3 regions of the Bacillus sp. H1a genome follow, and region 1 is predicted to be linked to each of the others. Evidence: riboswitches for the same ligand, from Rfam matches in the RefSeq annotation. Region 1 holds a riboswitch; each other region holds the start of a gene.
The links. A riboswitch is a leader RNA that binds a small molecule or an ion and turns the genes downstream of it on or off. The one in region 1 is predicted to bind thiamine pyrophosphate.

Region 1 (7,155 bases):
ATTGTACAGTGTACACCACTAGATAATGTATATGAGGCTGCTGTAAAAATGAAGGAAGAAGCAATTGGTATGATTCCAGTTGTTGAGAATGAACAAGTTATTGGTCTTGTGACGGACCGGGATTTAGTTGTGCGTGGAATTGCTGAAAAACATCCAGGATCTAATAAGATTACAGATGTAATGACGACAAATATCGTTTCAATTTCTCCTGATGATTCTATTGAGAGAGCTACAGAATTGATGGCACAGCATCAAATTAGAAGGTTGCCAGTAGTTGAAGGTGGTCAATTCGTTGGTATGTTAGCCTTGGGAGATTTAGCTATAAGAGAAGTAGCAGATGACCAAGCTGGTTTTGCTTTAAGTGAAATATCAGAGCATACAAAATAATTTATCCCGCTATTTGCGGGCGGCAAGATTCTCACCTCACAACTTTGTGAAAGCGAAGGGAGCAGGTGGGAGTCTCGTTGCTTGGAACGCCCCACTGAGTATAGCTTCAATGTATACACAAAAAAAATATACATCATTTTAACTTTATATGGATAAAGGTGATGTGTTAACATGATAGAGCTGAAAGATTATATACTAGCTATGCATGATTAATATTTTCGATAGTTTTTTAAAATTTGTGATTCATAATTTTTAATGAGATAAAAAGTGATATACTAATAGATATAAGTATTATGATAGATTTTGAATATAACAATATTAATCTATTTTGGTGAGATAAGGAATTAATATTTCCTATGTAGATAAAAAGGGAAGGGGAATTATATGAGGGCTGTACAGGGCGATCCGAATTGGAATTTGGTTACAGATACATACGTAGAACCAAGGAATTTCGCTGAGTTATTTTCTTTGCTTGTACCGCGTCATCCGAAAGGTGAAGGGAAAGAGCGAACTATTTTAGTATGGAAAGAAAAAGAATTTTATAAAGAAGAAAATTTAGCGGCTTTCATCGTATATGGAATGAATAAAGCGAAAGATTTACCGCAGTTTCATAAAGATGAAATTCCCACTTTAGTACGTATTCTTCGCTTATGCCAAGAGATTGGTTGGTATAAAGAAGCATATACATTTATGATTGATCAAGGGTTAGACGAATTTGTCCAAACTTCATTGGAATATGAAACATGGGATCTTTTGACGCAAGCGGTTGCTCTAAACTATTTAATCATTAAACATCGTATTGGTGAATTGGATAATGGAGATGTAGGGATTTGGGAGAGAGTTAAATTTAGTGAGAAATGTATAATGCAGTGTAGACATTTATTATCTCATAAGGAAGTATTGGAGTTTACGTTTTTTTATATGTGTAAGCAAGCTAAGACTCTATCAAAAGAACAGCTAAATAGTGATATGATGGGTCTAGCAATATATTGTAATACTTTTGTGTATGATTTATATACAAATGATTTACTGCGCAAGTATCGTAAATGCACAGATTTCCTATCATATTATGGGCCTAGTCAAGCTGTTATAGCTTGTCAAAAAGCTGTACTGTCTCAAATTTCTGATCGGTTAGATCCACTAAAGACAACGCACGTAGACGATTATTTGTATGTGATGAAAGAAATGATGGAACATATGACGATAGGGTTAATGGATCGATACGATCATTTTATTGGAAAGTTACTTTCTTATGTACCATTTTTCGAAATGATTCAAGTTCCGCAGCATGCATATTATTGTGAAGAATTACTGTATATTTGTAAGGGCATTGAATATAAAGAAGAAATACTACGCAATTATATATTTATACAATTACATGATTGTTTGCCATCATTCTTTAAACTATTTCTTAAAAATAAACGTTATGCAACGATTCATGATATTCTTTTCTATTGGTGTGATGATGAACAAAGAATGAGCTTAGAGAAAAAATATAATCTTAGTTTTATTTATGAAAAATATGCTTGTGGATAAAGAGGACTTTACATATCAAAAATTAATATAAATTAAAAAGGATCTCAAATTTTATGTGAGATCCTTTTTTGTTAGTAAAACAAGGAGAAAGTAATTAAGACAAGAAATAACATTCCATAAAGAAAAAATTGAGCAGTATAACTGCCTTGTATACCAAAAAAAGTATTCGTTTTTTCATATAAATTCAATATATATTTCATTGGGTCATCTTTGAAAGATTGGTACACAGTGTCTCCTCTTTCTAAGCTTCTTGTTCGTGTTTTTGGTTTTTAGGAGCATTAACGTATCTAGCTATGAATAATAAAACAGCCATAAAGAATACAGGAAATGCGGTAGATAAATAAAAACCATTACTAACTATATTTGTTATAAGAGCGCTCAAAAGAAAAATTGCATTATAAATATGGGCAATTTTTTGTTTCAGTTGAACTTGGAATGATTCCATCATAATTTCTAAAGCAACAAAAGCAATGATAATAGACAAAAATACAGTGTTCGTATTATAAATGATTAAACAACAGATTAAACCTAAAAAAGCCAGGTATTCAATAAAGAGAGGTATATTGCGTGGCATACAATTTACCTAACTAAATATGGCAGTGGGTTCACTGCATTTGTTTTTTCAAAATTCCATTCCCCATTATGTAATTCAAAATGGAGATGTTGTCCGTATGAATATCCTGTATTTCCCATATGACCTAGTAATTGTCCGGTTTGTACTTGATCACCAGCTTGTACAGTACGATCTTTCATGTGAGCATAAACTGTTGTATATAATTTCTCATTTATTTGATGGGCGATGAACACGACATTGCCGTAGCTAGCCGAATAATAAGATTTCACAACTTTACCTGCAGCAGCAGCTTGAATAGAGACGTTGCCTTGTGCTGCAATATCTATACCATAATGCATTTGTTCCCAGCGCATATCAAATGTTGAGCTGATTTTCCCTTGGGTAGGGAATTTGAAAACTGCTGGAATTGATGAAGGTGAAGCGGTTGTTTTAGCTTGCGCTTGATTTTGCACTACATATTGTTTTGCCACATATCCGTATCCTGTGCCAAAACGAATTTTATACCAAGTTCCTACTGTTTCTACTACCTGTATTTGTGTACCATTTTGCAGAGAACCGATTGCTGCACTATTTGTGCTAGCAGAGCTACGCACATTTAATTTGGGTGTTGCAACAGTATAAGAAGGAGAACCTTGTACAGTTATACCTTTTACTAGAGGTGTGGATCCATTAGATACAAATGTTTTTTGTACGTAACCAATTTGGCCGTTATGTAATATTTTGTACCAATCTCCTTGTTCACCTTGAATTGTAATGAATTGACCATTTGGCAATATATCTAGAATAGAAGATTCTGTATTAGGTTCAGAACGAACGTTTAATGCGTTTGCATTTACGATATATTGATACTTTTGTTGAACATTTTTTTTGAATAGAATTGCATCTTTTTTCATATAGCCTGTTTTGTTGTTAACGGATACTTTATACCAATCTTGAGCTGTCTCAAGAATAGTAACTGGGCTATTAAATCGAATGTTATCAATTATTGCACTGTCTGCATGGCTATTTTGATGTAGTGCAACGTTGTCAATTTTTACATACCCCGTTTTTGCTTTAGATGATTGCTTAGCAGCAGCTGTTTGTATATCGGATTCTCCCATATAAGGAAGTAACGAAGCAATTGCGATAGTAGTTGCTGTTAAAGCTGTAGCTTTCATATTCATGTAATAAAGACCTCCTCTAGTTGTATAGTTGTAATTTTATTATAGTATAAAGATACAATATATTGGTCTTATTCACATAAATGTAATATGAAATCAATATAAATAATGTTAGAAGAGAGATTCGTATATATATATCATTTGTGGAGCTGCATTTATATTTGTTTAACATGTTAAGATTTAATGCGCAATTAAGAAAATTAAAATAGTTGATGATGACTTATGACAATGTTATACTGACAGTGATAATTTTATAGTTTGCTAGGAGAGCTGGTGTTGCCAGCTGAGAGGAGGGCCGTAAGCCTTTGATCCTTTTCATTACCTGATCTAGATTATGCTAGCGTAGGGAAGCAATTCGGACATTAACAATGAGTCCCCGTTTCTTTGCGTATAGAAACGGGGCTTTTTTATTTGAAAATTTTATATTAACACCACTAGGGGTGCTTTTCGTGCTGAGAGAGGAATAATCCTTAACCCTTACAGACCTGATCTAGGTAATACTAGCGAAGGGAAGTGGAACAACGAATAAAATATATTTTTATTTGCTGTGGCCACTTCTTATATAAAGAAGTGGCTTTTTTATTGGGATAAACAGATATACAGGAAGGGGAAATATAAATGAAATTTTGTGAAAGATTATTTGAGACGGTGCAGCCTGTATGGGAGAAAAGTCATAATCATCCGTTTGTAGTAGGTATGGGGGATAGCACTTTAGAAAAAGATAAATTCCAGTATTATATTATTCAAGATTATTTATACTTGTTGGATTATGCAAAACTATATGCAATTGGTGTTGTAAAGGCAACGAATCCACAAGTTATGGCGAAATTTGCAGAGCAAATAGATGGTATTTTAAATGGTGAAATGACGATTCATAAACAATATGCAAAAAGACTTGGGATTTCTGCCCAGGAGATGGAATCGGCAAAACCATCTGCTAAAAATTTAGCTTATACAAATTATATGATGTCTGTATCTCAAAATGGCACACTTGCAGAATTAATAGCAGCTTTACTTCCATGTATGTGGAGCTATTGGGAGATTGGAAAGCGTTTAAATGATATTCCTGGAGCAAGAGATCATGAGTTCTTTGGGGAGTGGATTCAAGGATATAGTTCTGAAGAATACGGTAACCTTTGTATTTGGTTAATAGATTTATTAAATGAAATGGCAGTTGGGAAGTCAGAGAAAGAGCTAGATCGATTAGAGGAGATTTTCTTATATTCCAGCCGATTTGAATATTTATTCTGGGATATGGCTTATCGTAAGGAGATGTGGGGATTTGAGGAGCAAGAACATACTACAGTTTCGTAATGTTTCCTTTCATTATGATGAAAAACCAATCATAGAGGGACTAAATGCCAATATACAAGAAAAAGAGTTTGTGAGCATTATTGGACCAAGTGGCTGTGGGAAAAGTACTTTATTTCGCCTTATTACAGGTTTAGAAGAGGCGAGCAGCGGACAAATAGAGCTTATGGAAACAAAGAGGCATCCTGTAGGGTATATGCCTCAAAAAGATATGCTTTTGCCATGGAGAACAGTTATTGAGAATGCTGCTTTACCGTTAGAGTGCCAAGGTGTGCAGAAGAAAGAAGCACAGGTAAAGGCAAAGGAACTGTTACATAAATTTGGTTTACAAGGGTACGAGAAAAAATATCCGAAAGATTTATCTGGTGGTATGAGACAGCGCGTATCTTTTATCCGAACTTTATTAACAGGCGGAGAGATATTATTGTTAGATGAACCGTTTAGCGCGTTGGATGCTTTAACGAAGGCATCTTTGCAGGAATGGTTGTTTGAACAATGGCAAGAGTGGGAAAAAACAATTTTATTTATTACACATGACGTTGAAGAAGCCCTTTTTCTTTCTAATCGTATTTTTGTTGTAGAGCAGCAGCCGATAGCTACTTTAACTGAGCGAATTGTGCCGCTTGAACGTAACAGAACAAGAAAAGATTTACATAAGCCTGAAGTGTTAGCGCTTAAGGATGAGCTTCTTAGTATGTTACAAAGGCAGGTACTTGTATGATGAATCGTTTGAAGGAGCTATTACCTGCCCTCACATTAAGTGGAATTTTACTTATTGCTTGGGAAGTAGGAGCAAGAATTGTAGATGAGATGTACATTTTGCCATCACCTTCTGCAATTGTAATGAAGATATGGGCGCTGAAAGATATATTATTTACGGTTCATTTACCTGCAACGTTGTATGTCGTTTTAATAGGTGTTGTTATTTCTATCGTCTTGGGCGTAGGGCTAGCAATGTTAATGAATGCGAGTACGTGGATGGAAAGAGCATTTTATCCATTATTAGTTGCCTCGCAAACAATTCCGATTACAGCGCTTGCGCCGCTATTTGTTTTATGGTTCGGATATACCATTTGGAGTAAGGTTGTTGTCACAGTTTTAATTACATTTTTCCCAATTGCGGTCAATACGTATGATGGACTTCGCAGTACGAAAAGAGAATGGGAAGAGCTTTTAGTTACGTATGGTGCAACGAAAAAAGATGTTTTTCTAAAGCTAAAGTTGCCATCTGCTCTTCCTTACTTTTTCTCAGCGTTAAAAATTGCGGTACCACTTAGCGTTATTGGGGCAGCGATTGGAGAATGGCTCGGTGCGCAAGCTGGGCTTGGATATTTCAGTAAAAGAATGATGACGCAGTTAGACGGAGCGGGGGTATTTGCACCAATTGTATTGTTATCATTATTAGCTATTTTCTTCGTCATACTTGTTTCGATATTAGAAAGGAAATTCATTAGTTGGAGGAAACATTCATGAAATTATTAAAACGCATCTTTGTGTTTACATTATTAGTTGCAATGATTACAGGATGTTCTAGTAATTCAGCATCAGATAAGAGTAAAAAAGAGAAAGAAATAACAGTAATGCTGGATTGGTATCCGAATGCGGTACATAGCTTTATTTATGCCGCAATTGAAAAAGGATACTTTAAAGAAGAAGGAGTAAAGGTGAATATTAAATTCCCTTCTAATCCGACTGATCCATTAACATTAGCAGCTGCTGGAAAAGTGACAGTTGGTTTGTATTATCAGCCAGATGTTGTGATTGCAAGAGCAAATGAAAACATTCCAGTGAAATCAATTGGAGCTGTCGTACGTTCGCCGTTAAATCATGTTGTATCGCTGAAATCAGCAGGTATTCAGTCACCTAAAGACTTAGAAGGAAAAACAGTTGGATATTCTGGAACACCTTTAAGTGAAGCGTATTTAAAAACGATGGTAAAAGAAGATGGTGGTAATCCAGATACAGTGAAAGTAGTCGATGTTGGATTCGATTTAGTACCAGCGTTAATTACGAAAAAAGTAGATGCTGTAACAGGGGCATACATTAACCATGAGGTTCCTGTTATGCGTCATGAAGGTCATGAACCAGCTTACTTTAATCCAGCTGACTACGGGGTGCCGAATTATCATGAGCTTGTATTTGTAACAGGTGATAAAACTTTGAAAAAGGATAAGGAAGCGTTGCAAG
Region 2 (7,155 bases), on a different contig from region 1:
CTTTTCACATTCTGGAAGCAATGTGAAATATGGAAAACTTCGCTGGAATTCATTAAAAAGTTCCTCTTTATCTCTTACTTTTATACCAAATTTTATTTTTGTTCCTTGAACTTTATATATTTTTTCATTATATGGAAGTAGCACTCTGACATTCGTTCCCGCAATATACTCTTTCGGATATTGAAGAATATGATCTAACACTACTTCTCCTCCTATCTTAAAATCATCTTTTAAATTTCTATAAAGTTTAATCCACTTTATTCCTTTTTTCGCTTGTTGCACTTTTAACTTTACAAATCGCTGCTTTTTATTTTCCGATGCAAATTCAGGAGTTGAAACTAGTATTAATCCGCGTTTCCGACTCAAAAGTATAGACATATCTTTATGATTATATTGTTGATAAAATCGCCTAATCCCTATGGATACTTTCAAAAGTGGAATATTCTCGCCTCCACGAGTTATATATTCAAACCGATACACATAAGCGAAATAATCTTGTGTTTCTTCATCTATAATTGGCTCTGACATCGCTTCACAAATATTTTGTGATCGAAGTGGTGAAAAATATATTTCTTCTTCATTCTTATTATTCATACGTACAGGCTGTTCGCAAAAAACATGTGTAATTAATGCTGGAACCCATTTAAAATATGTTTCTTTATCATGTAATACTGGTAAATTACATATTAAATCATAATGCCATTCTAAACATGGTGGATCTGTTAATTTATTCGGTTTCCAATCATGAATAACCGCATACCAACTTTGTAAAATATAGTCCAACTGTTCTTGTCTCATTGGTTCTTTTGAAACAATCCAAGGCGTATCTTCCTTTAATATATATGGATTATGCTGAATGAATAATATGTCAGAGAACATATCATACAATCTTTCATTTAAAAGTTTTAATTTGCTCGTTAATAAAAATGTTCTATAATGTATATCTACAATATCAAGCCATTCAATGGGAAAATATATATATGCTACTTTTTCATTAAAGAGGGGTTCTACTACATCATTAAATGTTAATAATTGTATTTTTTTCATACTATGAATACTTCCTCTCTTTATTAATTATCTTGATTATGAATAAAACTAAAAAAGCTCGCTAATTTTTATAAAGCCCAATCTAATTAATTTAAAACCAAGTACTTCAGAAGAAACATTTTAATCTAATTATACGAATATAACATTACATAAACCAACCTCATGAAAGATACCAATACTTTCTTATATTTCACGTATTACTTTTACCATATTAATCCCTCCTTACATCGCCTAGTATAATACAAAACGATTATATGATAAATCGTTATATTCTGTATATATAATTTACAAAATATTTACAGAAACTAAATATATTAAAAGGTATCGCCTCTTTATATAGCGATACCTTCACTATACTCTTTTTTAAAAAACACCTTTAACTTCTTCATTCACCGGCCATTTTTCTAATGTATATGCCATTTCCCAAAATGAATATTCATATTGACTACTAATAATAAAGTGTTTTCTCATACGATTACGGTCTGCCTCTGTTACTTTTTCAGCGATAGTATCTAATCGTGTGATTTGCTCTTCTACTAATGTACGGAACCAATCCGATCCATATGCAGAAATCCATTCTTGATAGATGGGTTCTTCTGGCTGACTTCCTTTTAAACGTTCACCAATTTCATAATATAACCAATAGCAAGGTAGTATAGCTGCAATAATATCTCCTAAATGCCCCTCATAAGCAGCACGATACATATGGGATGTATACGCATATGCAGTTGGTGCTGGTACAAAATTGTCTTTTTCTTCTTTCGTAATTCCTAATTTCTTAGCAAAGTTCTTATGTAATGATAACTCAGCTTCATATGTATTTTGTGCATGATGCGCCATACGAGCCGTCGTTTCTAATTCAAGGGCCTTTGCAGCACCTAATGTTTGCACTCGTGCAAAATGACTTAAATAATATGAATCTTGGAGCACATAATAACGGAAACTAGCTAAATCTAGTGTTCCTTCTCCGAGTTTTTTCACAAACGGATGATTGAAACTCGATTCCCAAATAAAATTTACTTCATTACGTAATGACTGTGAAAAAGACACTTAAATCCCTCCAATAAATAAAAGTCTACTTTTGAAACTATATAATAAGTACTTCTCCTGGTTTCTAGTGCTGTAAAATAAAAAAACTTTCTTTACAAGCGTAAAGAAAGTGAAATAGACATCAAAAACGTATTCGTTAATCATTATCCGTCTTCTCCACTTCCCTACGCTAGCATTAACCAGATCAGGTACTAAGAGTCTCAAAAATACTTTTGATCTCAGCCTATTATAGGCACCCCTAGTGGATAAATATATAGTTTTCGTATTCATCATAGCATACTTCTTGAAACTGTCAAACTTATTGGATTGTTCTATTAAAATAATAAACCAATCATTTTTTAAAAATTAAAATCCTTCGTTTTTCCTTACTTGTAAAGACGTTTCAACGATCATATCTAATAGCTTACTATAGCTAATTCCCGCTGCTTCTGCGCTTTTTGGCAACAAGCTTGATTTTGTCATTCCAGGTAACGTATTAACTTCCATTACATATGGAATTCCATCTTTTACAATCATATCAACTCTAGCGTAAACACTACATTTTAATGCTCTATAACAAGCAATTGACGCTTTATTTACAAGATCTTTAATTTCAGCTGGAAGTTCTATAACTTCTTCAACTGTACTAGCATCATCATATTTTGCATTGTAGTCAAAAAACTCAGCTGCATGTCGAATTGAAATGATAGGTAACTGTTTTCCATCAAAAATGGAACACGTAATCTCGTCACCTTTTATATACTTCTCAATTACTACTTCAGAATCCCATTCGAATACAGTTTCCAGCATAGAAATTAATTCATTTTTATTATAGACGATTTTTACTCCAACACTCGATCCGCCAGTGTTTGGTTTTACCACTAATGGAAAGCCTAACTTATCTAACTCTTCAAGCTTTAGATCCTCCATTTTCGTAAGTTCAATCCAATCTGGTGTTTCTACTCCTTCATAACGCAAAATCTTTTTCGAAATATTTTTGTCCATACATATACCGCTAGATAACATATTACTCCCGCTATAAGGGATACCTAAACTCTCAAGCGTTCCTTGAATTGTCCCATCTTCTCCGTATTTTCCGTGTAATGCTAGCAATGCAAAATCAATGTCTTTCGCTTTTTCAATTAAATCAATTTTTTCATTTAACGTAATTGGAACTATTTCATACTTACTCTTATCTAAATGTGCAATCATTTCATTCCCAGTCATAATTGATACTTGTTTTTCAGAGGATACTCCTCCCATAATAACGCCAATTCTCATCTTCTCAACTCCAAATTTCATTTTTTAATGTATCACCAATTATTTGAATACCGCTAACAATTTCCTTTTCTTTCAAACGTGAAAAGCCTAATCGGAAAGTGTTCGCTCCTCCTCCATCAGAGTAAAAAACATCTCCAGGAGAAAACGTAACTCCTTTCTCATAACATTTTTGTAAAAGTGTGCGGGCATGAATTTTTTCTTCCAATTCTATAAATAAATGAAGTCCACCATCTCCAGTCATTCTTTTAAACGGGATGTACTGATTACACGCCCCAACAGCTAACTCATATTTTTTCTTATAAACAGATCTTGCCTTTTTTAAATATTTTTCGAAATATCCTTCATGTAAATATTGAAACAGAACAGCTTGATCTAACGTTGATGTGTGAATGGTCCTTGCTCTTTTTACACTTTCTAAATAATGAATCAGTTCTTTGTCTGCAATGATCCAACCTACACGTAAACCAGGGAAAAGTACCTTTGAAAAGCTACTAATATAAATCACATTATTACCAGCCCCAGCAAAAGTTAATAATGGCGCTAAATGTGAACCTGAATAACGTAATTCTTCATTAAATCCGTCCTCTATAATAGGAATCTTATATTTTGAAAATAACCTCATCAATTCCGTTCTTTTCTCCGAACTCGTAACAATACCGGTTGGATTATGATAAGAAGGAATTAAATACGCGAAATCAAAATCCTTTTCACGCAAACTTTTTTCTAATTGATTCGTATCAATACCATCATCTCTCATATCCATCCCATGAACTTCAAGTCCATGTAAGCGAAAAAGCTTCAGTGCAGCATGGTGAGTTGGATTCTCACAAATAACACGCCCTGATTTCTTCGATAAAGAAGATAATACAATATCTAACCCTTCTGTAAATCCGTTTGTAATTAAAATATCTTTGTTCGAAATGTCTACACCTTTCATTTCCATGTAATGAAGTAGATAATTCATTAACGGTCGATAACCTTTTGCATATCCGTAGTTCAATACGATATTCCCTTCAATGGACATACGAGTAAGAAAAGCTCTTTTGAAATTTTCAACATCAAATAGCTTTTCGTCCGGGGCTATACTATTAAAAACAATCATTCCTTTTTCCCAGCGAACACCATGTTTCATTAAATCTAATTCATCCGCTAATGCGGTAACTGTATTGAGTTTATTTTTCCAATCTATTTCAACAGACGAAGTGTTACTTATATCCACCTTCGCAACAAAATTTCCTTTTCCTTTAACTGCATAAATTAGCCCTTCTTGTTCTAAATCCGCATAAGCAGCGAGTACTGTATTTCTGCTCACAGATAATAATTCACTCAGTTCTCGGGTTGATGGAATTTTCTGGTTCCCTAACAAATGCCCTTTCATAATCATCTTTTTCAAATAATCCTTCAATTGAATATAAACGGGACGATCTTTTACAACTTTAAAATCCTTAAACAATTCCTTACCCCCTGCAATTATTTTTGCATATTTATTTCATTCTCAAAAGGTCCACTACATATGTATTTTTTATTAATAGCGGTACGGTCTTACAAATCTTTACGATATAAGTTAATTACATCTTTTAAAGCAGCAGCAGCTGCTCCGCGTGGATTAGAAGCTCCACCAATTGTAGTGACTTGTCCCATTGTATCTGTAAAGAACGTAATTCCTTTTTCGGTACCATTTATATTTGCTAACGGGTGCTCTTTCTCTATATCACATGGTTGTACCTTTAAGTTTATCTTTCCATCATCATCTTTATATGCTGATGCAATTAATTTAATAGATTTATTTTGTTCCTTCACATTTTGAATTTGTTCTTTTGTAATGTCTTCTATTCCTTCGATATGTATGTCTTTAAGTGAATACTCTGTTCCCATTAAACTATTCGTCAAAAGTAATAATTTACATGCGCTATCCATCCCGCTAATATCTAATAATGGGTTAGTCTCCGCAATTCCTTTATTTTGTGCTTCATGCAACGCTTCTTCAAACGTTTTATCTTCTTCATACATCTTTGTAAGAATATAATTTGTTGTCCCGTTCAATATTCCTTCTATCTTTTCAATATGGCAACCTGCTAAACTTAGTTGTCCAATGTCTAATGTAGGTAACGCAGCCGCAGTTGCACCGCTATACCGAATACGTGAGCCTGAAATACGTGCTTCCTCATTCAGTTCACTCCAAGCTGTAACAAGTGCGCCTTTTGAAATAGCTACTACATCCATTTGATTTTCAATAGCTTGTTCCATGTACTGTTTCCCTGGATTTCCATTTTTAAGATTTGTAGCAGTTGATTCAACTAATACAGTACCATTTATATTAATAGTTCCACGATTCTCTGGATAATGTTCTATATATTTTTCAATTGCAGCAGTACCGCCACCATATAACAATAAATCATTAATAGACAAACCTTCCTCATTATGTATTGCAATATTTCTTCCTATCACTCCACTAACAACTAAATCAATTCCATATGTTTCATTTATATATAAATGTTTTTCGTTTAATAATTTTATAAACTCTCTTCCTACTGTCCCATACCCTGATAATACAACTTGAATTTTCATAATATCCCCCCATATTTTCTACCAAATCCCTCTTTCAATATAATATAAAGCGCCCTCGAATTCCATCGAGAGCGCTTTATTATTATCTATTTCGGTAACCGTGATAATTTTTCTGCAATTGTTTTATAAAACTCTTGGATATTAGAAAAACCTAATGTGTCTGAAACGCTTAATCCTACCATATCGAGATGGTCCCAATTCACTTTCGTTTCGATATGATTCCATTTTCCAATCTGTAAAGACTCATTATCATTTACAGCAATATTAGACGAAGGCGCAATCATAGAATTTGTATTTACTACACCATCATTTTGCCACCAAGACGTATCAATTAATGGTCGGTTTTCTTCATACCTTGTATAGGAGCCTAAGAAAAATGCATTTCCCATTAATACTTTATTCATCGTAATATGGGGTAGATGCAAACCTGTTAAAGGCGTTGCTTGCGAAGCATGCCCACTATACGATAAGTAATACACATCTGATTGTGTTTTTACCCAATTGTTCAATTCATTTGCTCCATCAGTACTTAAATCCCATTGACTTAAATCTTTTGTATTTTTCCAAATTGAACTATTTAGAATACGATCAGTATATTGCAAAAAGGGCTCTCCGGCACTCTTCTTAATACCCCATTGATCCAATTTAAAATCATATAATGATAGATTATTATTCCCTCCCATACTCGCAGCCGCAATAAGTAATTCTTTAACAAACGGCAACAGACGACTTCCATCCGCAAGTGTTGTACCATTATGAGGAGTTGCTAATGTTGTAACGCTATGAACATATGATTTTCCACCTTCAAATAAAGGTGAGATATTCGTATTCGGATGATTTTTCACATAATTCTTTTCTTCAAAACTTCCTTCTTTTAACAACTGAACTAAAGTTCTCGTTGTTTGTCCACCCATGCTATGTCCAATTAGGTGAACTTTATTTGATTCACTCCAATTCGGTGCAAACCCGCTATAAGTTCGGCCAAAACGATTATGTCCATGTTTTTCTGAATGTGCTGTACCATAATCTACTGTTCCCCCCTTAATTTGCGCATATAATTCACATGCTCGGTCCCAGTTACTAGAAACAGGTCCCACAGCAGCTGTATGTACTGTATAACCATTTCGTTTTAAATCTTCCTGAATATCATTAGAACCACCCCAATATTTTACCCCTAGCATTTCCTCTCTACCCCATCCCGCAAATCCATTTACTAAAACGATAGGATAA
Region 3 (7,155 bases), on a different contig from region 1:
AACACCGGATTTAGATACGTATAGTAATGCGTATAATAAATGGGGATTACTCCGCATTTTTTGGTATCCATATAGGAGCGTAATGCCCCATCGTTCCTTTTTCACACATACGATTATACTTGGTGATATTATTCGTATTGCATACATGTTAATCGTGTTTTATCCGTTTTTATTCCTATTAAATATGATAGCATTGGACGGGAATTTAATAGAAATTGCGAAGGAACATGAGGTTGAAATTGTAACGTTTGTAATGGGAATTGTAGTGGCGAGTACGCTCCACATTATAGCGGATAAAGTGAATACGCGCCGAAAGAAAATGATGAGAAAAAAGAAGAAACGCAGAAGATAAAGGACACTTGCAAATTGCAAGTGTCCTTTTTTAATTAAACGTTTGTTTAAAATTAAGCTTTCAGCACTTTAATACCTTTTACGATGTTCCAAATGAAGTAGTATAAGCTAATGATTCCGCAAATACATAAGACAATGATTGCTCCGATTCCAAGTGTTACATCAGGTTGTTCAGATCCAATACCCATAATTCCTAGAATAATTAAACCGATAAATGTAGCGATACTTGGAATTATGTGTGTCCATAGAGCTCGTTTCGCATGTGGCTTTGTTTCAGAATCGCCTACAATCCAAACGATAATAGGGAATAAGATAGGCGCAAATAGTACACTAAAGTATGATAAAGCTGCTAGTATTTTGTTTCCGTTCATATATATCACCTCATAAATAATGTCCGTTGTTATATTTTTATTATGCAGGAAATTTGTCTAGCTTCCTATCGATGAACCTTACAAGAACGTGACGTTTTTGTAAGATTTTCACGCGAGATAATAAAATTTTCAAAAAAATCTTTTTTAATGGAAAATGATATGTTAAAGTAGAAATGAAACTTAGTGAAAACGTTTTCTTAAACGTTTTTTATTTTTAGGTTAAAAGGTATGATGACCTGATAGTCTATTGATAAGGTTATATTTTATTTAAAAGGGGATTATTGAGGGGGAGAGAACAATGAACACATGGACACAAGTTTATGACCCATTCGGTAACATTTGGATTTCCGCAGCGGTCGCACTTATTCCAATTATCTTTTTTTTCTTAGCTTTAGCAGTTTTACGCATGAAGGGGTATGTGGCAGGATTTATTACAGTTGTATTAACAATTTTGGTGGCGTTATTTGCGTATAAAATGCCGTTCACAAAGGCAATGACAGCAACCGGGTATGGTTTCTTATACGGATTATGGCCAATTGCTTGGATTATCATTATGTCGGTATTTTTATATAAAATTTCTGTGAAAACAGGTCAATTTGATATCATTCGTGCATCTGTATTATCAATTACAAATGACCATCGATTACTCGTTATTTTAATCGGATTTTCATTTGGAGCATTTTTAGAAGGGGCAGCAGGATTTGGTGCACCAGTAGCGATCACGGCAGCGCTTCTTGCAGGTCTTGGATTAAATCCTTTATATGCAGCAGGTCTTTGTTTAATCGCAAATACTGCACCAGTAGCGTTCGGAGCAATGGGGATTCCGATTACAGTTGCTGGACAAGTAACAGGCATTGATCCGCATAAAATCGGACAAATGGCTGGACATCAATTACCGTTCTTATCTTTATTTGTTCCATTCTTTATCGTATTTTTAATGGACGGTTTTAAAGGAGTAAGACAAACGTGGCCTGCTTTATTTGTAGCGGGTAGTTCATTTGCAATTACACAGTTTATTACAGCGACGTTTTTAGGGCCAGAACTTCCTGATATTACGTCAGCACTTGTAAGTTTAGTAAGTTTATCGCTATTCTTAAAAGTTTGGCAGCCGAAAGAAATTTATCAGTCTAAAGAAGCGAATAGCGAAGTAGCAGCAACGACGGTGACATCTATGCCGAAACTAACAGTAGGAAAAGTAGTAAAAGCATGGTCTCCGTTCATTATTTTAACTGTGATGGTAGTCATTTGGAGCCAAAGTTTCTTTAAAGCATTATTCGCTCCAGGCGGCGCTTTAGAAAGTCTTGTATTTAAGTTTGAAATTCCAGGCTTGCACAATTTAGTAATGAAAGCAGAGCCTATTGTAAATAAACCAACACCTTATGAAGCAATCTTGAAATTAGATATTTTATCAGCGACTGGAACAGCGATTTTAATTGCGTGTATCATTTCTATCTTTATTTTGAAAATGAGTGCAAAAGATGCAGTAGCAACATTTAAAGAAACATTAAACGAACTGAAAATGCCAATTCTATCTATTGGATTCGTATTAGGATTCGCATTTATCGCAAACTATTCTGGTTTATCTTCTACATTAGCGTTAGCGCTAGCAGGAACTGGCGGACTATTCCCGTTCTTCTCACCATTCCTAGGCTGGATTGGCGTATTCTTAACAGGATCAGATACGTCAGCGAACGCACTGTTCTCGAATTTACAAGCAATTACAGCGCAGCAAGTTGGCGTATCTGAAGTGCTTCTCGTTGCAGCAAATACAACAGGTGGTGTAACAGGTAAAATGATTTCTCCGCAATCGATTGCGATTGCTTGTGCGGCAGTTGGTCTTGCTGGAAAAGAATCAGATCTGTTCCGTTTCACGGTGAAACATAGTTTATTCTTCGTTATTATTGTTGGGATTATGACGTATGTGCAGGCTTATTATTTGACTTGGATGATTCCGTAAACAATAAAAGAATTAACCTTTGCATTTTTCAGATTATCGTGTATGATGGGAAAGTATTGAAAATTAAATCAGTGATAAACTAGGGGTGCCTAACGTATGCGTAGGCTGAGAGAGAAGCGTGTGAACTTCTTAACCCTTTGGACCTGATCTGGCTCGTACCAGCGTAGGGAAGTTAACGGCTTTACATAATTATGTCTTTATGAGCCAGGTCCTTATTTTTTTATGGACCTGGCTCTTTTTATTTTGGCATACGCTGGCCATATCTCGTCCTTGTCACGAACAGGGGGGCAATAAAGGTTATGAAACAGTCTGTTTCAGCTGAGCAAATTGAATTGAAATCGAGTTTACCAGGGAGTAAAAAAGTATATGTGGATGGACCACGTGAAGGTATGAAAGTACCGATGCGCGAGATTGAACAAAGCGACACGAACGGCATCCCAAATCCGCCAATCCGTGTGTATGATACGAGTGGCCCTTATACGGATCCTGAGTATAAAGTGGAGTTGGAAAAGGGGATTCCAACGCCGCGCCACTCTTGGATCATCACGCGTGGTGATGTGGAAGCTTATGAAGGGCGCGAAATTAAACCCGAGGATGACGGTGTAAAGGTGGCTTCAAAACATACACCTGTTTTCCCGCAAATGAATCGCAGGCCGCTTAAAGCGAAGCAAGGTGCAAATGTTACGCAAATGCATTATGCACGTAATGGCATTATTACATCTGAGATGGAATATGTTGCGATTCGTGAAGGGGTAGAGCCAGAGTTTGTTCGTAAGGAAATTGCGGAAGGACGCGCAATTTTGCCAGCTAACATTAACCATCCAGAAGCAGAACCGATGATAATTGGACGTAATTTCCACGTGAAGGTAAATGCAAATATCGGAAACTCAGCTGTCTCGTCTTCCATTGCAGAAGAAGTAGAGAAGATGACATGGGCAACGCGCTGGGGTGCGGATACGATTATGGATTTATCTACAGGTAAAAATATTCATACAACACGTGAGTGGATTATTCGTAATGCTCCGGTACCAGTTGGAACAGTGCCAATTTATCAAGCGCTTGAAAAAGTAAACGGGATTGCAGAAGATTTAACGTGGGAAGTGTATCGCGATACGTTAATCGAGCAAGCGGAGCAAGGCGTTGATTACTTTACGATTCACGCTGGTGTATTACTTCGTTACATTCCAATTACTGCAAAGCGTACGACAGGTATCGTTTCCCGTGGTGGTTCTATTATGGCGCAGTGGTGTTTATTCCATCATAAAGAAAACTTCCTATATACTCATTTTGAAGAAATTTGTGAAATTATGAAGCAGTACGATGTTTCGTTCTCTCTTGGAGATGGGTTACGTCCAGGTTCCATTGCAGATGCAAACGATGAAGCACAGTTTTCAGAGCTTGAGACACTTGGTGAATTAACGAAAATTGCTTGGAAACATGATGTGCAAGTTATGATCGAAGGACCTGGGCATGTACCGATGCATTTAATTAAAGAGAATATGGAGAAAGAACTTGATATTTGCCAGGGCGCGCCGTTCTACACACTTGGGCCGTTAACGACTGATATCGCACCAGGTTATGACCATATTACATCAGCAATTGGTGCAGCGATGATCGGCTGGTTTGGAACGGCGATGCTTTGCTATGTAACACCGAAAGAACATTTAGGTTTGCCGAACAAAGATGATGTTCGTGAAGGGGTTATTACGTACAAAATTGCTGCGCATGCGGCCGATCTTGCGAAAGGGCATAAAACGGCTCATCAGCGTGATGATGCACTTTCAAAAGCACGATTTGAATTCCGTTGGCGCGATCAATTTAATTTATCTTTAGATCCTGAACGTGCGATGGAGTATCATGATGAAACGTTGCCAGCAGAAGGGGCGAAAACAGCTCATTTCTGTTCGATGTGTGGACCGAAGTTTTGCAGTATGAGAATTTCACATGATATTCGTGAATATGCGAAAGAAAATGATTTAGAAACGACAGAAGCAATTGAAAAAGGAATGAAAGAGAAGGCAGAACAATTTAAAGAAACTGGTAGTCACTTATATCAATAATACGTTACACCTCTTTACTTGATTGATCACACTGTACCTAGCTTAAATATAGAAGAAGCCCCCTTTGCTAAGACGGTAGCAAAGGGGGCTTCTATTTTCCCTTGAGCAAACGTAGCTTGTCTCAAGTTTGTACTGGTAGTATATTCAGCAAAAAATAAGAAGAACTAGACGTATAATGGGATGATGTGAATATGTGTTTTTTTAGATATAAGGCAAGTATACATAGTAGTGAAATAACTATTAGGAGAGGTTTCTAATAAATGAGGGGCATTCTATGTTTGAATGCCCCTCATTTATTATTTTTCCTTCAAAAAAGTTCGATCCTTCAAGAATAAATTCCAGAAGAAAATAAATCCTGGTAGTAAAATTGCAATCCCGATTGCGTAAAGAATAAGCAATGCATAAAATGTTTCGGTCGTCGTAAAGCTTGTAAATACAGTTACATCTGGGTAAATGATATATGGTAAATGCGCGACGCCGTAAGCGTAGCTTGCAAATGCATACTGAGCGACAACAGCTAAAACTGCAATACGAGGGAAGCCTAGTGTGTTGTATTTCTTATTTGTCCACCAAAGGGAGGAATAGCCGATAACAAATAAAACGATAGAAACTGTAAACCATGGGAATTGTTTTATTAATCCCTGCATAAGCCAGTGTGTTTTAGGGTCCATTACAACGAGAGCAATAATAGCAGTAACAAGCGTTGCGGGACCAAGTATGATGGCATTTCTTCTATAAATTCGGTACGTATCTTCAGAACTTTGTTCTCTCGCAAAATCAGCAAGGAAGAGAGAAGAGAGAAATAGTTCTGATGTTAGTCCGAAGAGCATATAACAATATATAACGGGGCTAGAAAGAAGCTTTCCATAAAGGAGCACTTCTTTTCCTTCAGACATTGTAATATAGGCGCCCTCTGTGACGGGTAGAACGGTAATTAATAGAGCTGGAATTAGGAGTCCAGTAATCCCTGAAATAATACGAAGAAGATGTTGGTATTTCGGCAAAGAGTAAGCAAATACCATAAATGTACTTCGAATCGCAACGAGTACTAAAATTAACATAACTGGTACGAACATAACCGTTGCAAGGGTAAAGGCTGCTTTTGGAAAGAAACCGAGAAAAGCGACTACGACAAAGACGAGAAACGTATTTGTTACTTCCCAAGTTGGTGATAAGTACCGATTGGCAAGCTTTGCAGCGAGTGTCGGATGTTTAGCGTATACCATGCCCCAAAAACCAGCTCCAAAATCAATGGACCCTAATATACTATATACGAAAATAAGAGCCCATAAGATGATGATTGCAATGCTTTCCTCATGCACGAGAATCGCCTCCTTGTTGATGTAAATCATTCTTTAGCGGATGTCTCTTAAAGAATGTCCGTAGTACAAAGACTGTTAAGATAGCGAGTCCGATGTATAAAATGATGAATAGGACAAATAAAGGACCGACGAAATCGGCACGTGTAGCAGCATCTAACGTACGTTGCATGCCATAAATTGTCCATGGTTGGCGACCACTACAACTGAAAATCCATCCGAATTCAATACCGAGCATCATAACAGGTCCACATGCAGCAGTCGCCCAAAGAAGCCATTTCGGTAACTCCGCTCCTTTTTTTCGATAAACAAAGTACCAATACATGAGGGCAATAGCTGCGACAGCAAAGGTAAATGTAGCAGAGCCGACCATTAAATTAAAAAGCGTATGTGTATAAAATGGTGGCCACGTTTCTTGCGGGAATTCATTTAGCCCTTTTACGACGGTACTAGGATCGAGTCCTACTAATAAGCTGAGCATGTTTGGAATTTCGAGTGCATAGTTTAGTTCAAGGGTATTAGGATCAACAACCCCGCCAATTGATAAAGGAGCATGTGATGTCGTTTCAAATAAAGCTTCAGCAGATGCTAGTTTTTCGGGTGAATGTTTATGTAAGGCGATAGCAGACTCGTGCCCTGAAAGCCACATCGTAGCACCAGTAATGAAAGTAACGACAAGTCCTAAAAGTAATCCTTTTTTATGATAAGCAATTTCACGTGCGCTTATATCTCGTTTCAATAATTTAAATCCGGCGATAGAGGCGATAACTGCTGCTCCAGTTGCATATGCCGTAATAACAACGTGGAATGCACTTGTACCAAAGCTCGGATTAAAGAAAGCTTTCCACGGATCAACGTTAAAAACTGAGCCATCCGGACTCATTGAAAAGCCCGCTGGTGTATTCATCCATGTATTTGCTGATGTAATAAGCACGGCGGATGCAGTGGCACCAAGCATAACGAAAAAGAGCGAGACTAACCTCATAAAGGGAGGTAGTTTATCAGCTGCATATACGTAAATAGACATGAATAAAGCTTCCAAAAAGAAGGCGAAAATCTCAATTTGAAAGGGAACGGAAATAACTTGACCAACAATT

Region 2: it holds a riboswitch for thiamine pyrophosphate, as region 1 does, so the genes downstream of both, tenA (thiaminase II) here and tenA (thiaminase II) in region 1, are expected to answer to the same signal.
Region 3: it holds a riboswitch for thiamine pyrophosphate, as region 1 does, so the genes downstream of both, thiC (phosphomethylpyrimidine synthase ThiC) here and tenA (thiaminase II) in region 1, are expected to answer to the same signal.

Annotation. Positions count from the first base shown of each region.
Region 1 is NZ_AYMH01000047.1:1,225-8,379, forward strand. It holds gene U860_RS0122025 (CBS domain-containing protein) at 1-387, shown strand, start outside; gene U860_RS0122030 (DUF3965 domain-containing protein) at 772-1,923, shown strand; gene U860_RS0122040 (hypothetical protein) at 2,165-2,497, opposite strand; gene U860_RS0122045 (SH3 domain-containing protein) at 2,503-3,660, opposite strand; TPP riboswitch at 3,911-4,023, shown strand; TPP riboswitch at 4,084-4,186, shown strand; gene tenA (thiaminase II) at 4,276-4,971, shown strand; gene U860_RS0122055 (ABC transporter ATP-binding protein) at 4,940-5,689, shown strand; gene U860_RS0122060 (ABC transporter permease) at 5,689-6,441, shown strand; gene U860_RS0122065 (ABC transporter substrate-binding protein) at 6,438-7,155, shown strand, end outside.
Region 2 is NZ_AYMH01000029.1:144,745-151,899, forward strand. It holds gene U860_RS0114655 (RNaseH domain-containing protein) at 1-1,047, opposite strand, end outside; gene tenA (thiaminase II) at 1,411-2,097, opposite strand; TPP riboswitch at 2,242-2,347, opposite strand; gene U860_RS0114670 (D-alanine--D-alanine ligase) at 2,443-3,357, opposite strand; gene U860_RS0114675 (PLP-dependent aminotransferase family protein) at 3,362-4,810, opposite strand; gene U860_RS0114680 (homoserine dehydrogenase) at 4,900-5,925, opposite strand; gene U860_RS0114685 (lipase) at 6,012-7,155, opposite strand, start outside.
Region 3 is NZ_AYMH01000019.1:23,186-30,340, forward strand. It holds gene U860_RS0108325 (metal-binding protein) at 1-352, shown strand, start outside; gene U860_RS0108330 (DUF4870 domain-containing protein) at 405-722, opposite strand; gene lldP (L-lactate permease) at 1,021-2,679, shown strand; TPP riboswitch at 2,751-2,866, shown strand; gene thiC (phosphomethylpyrimidine synthase ThiC) at 2,979-4,739, shown strand; gene U860_RS0108345 (cytochrome d ubiquinol oxidase subunit II) at 5,036-6,061, opposite strand; gene cydA (cytochrome ubiquinol oxidase subunit I) at 6,054-7,155, opposite strand, start outside.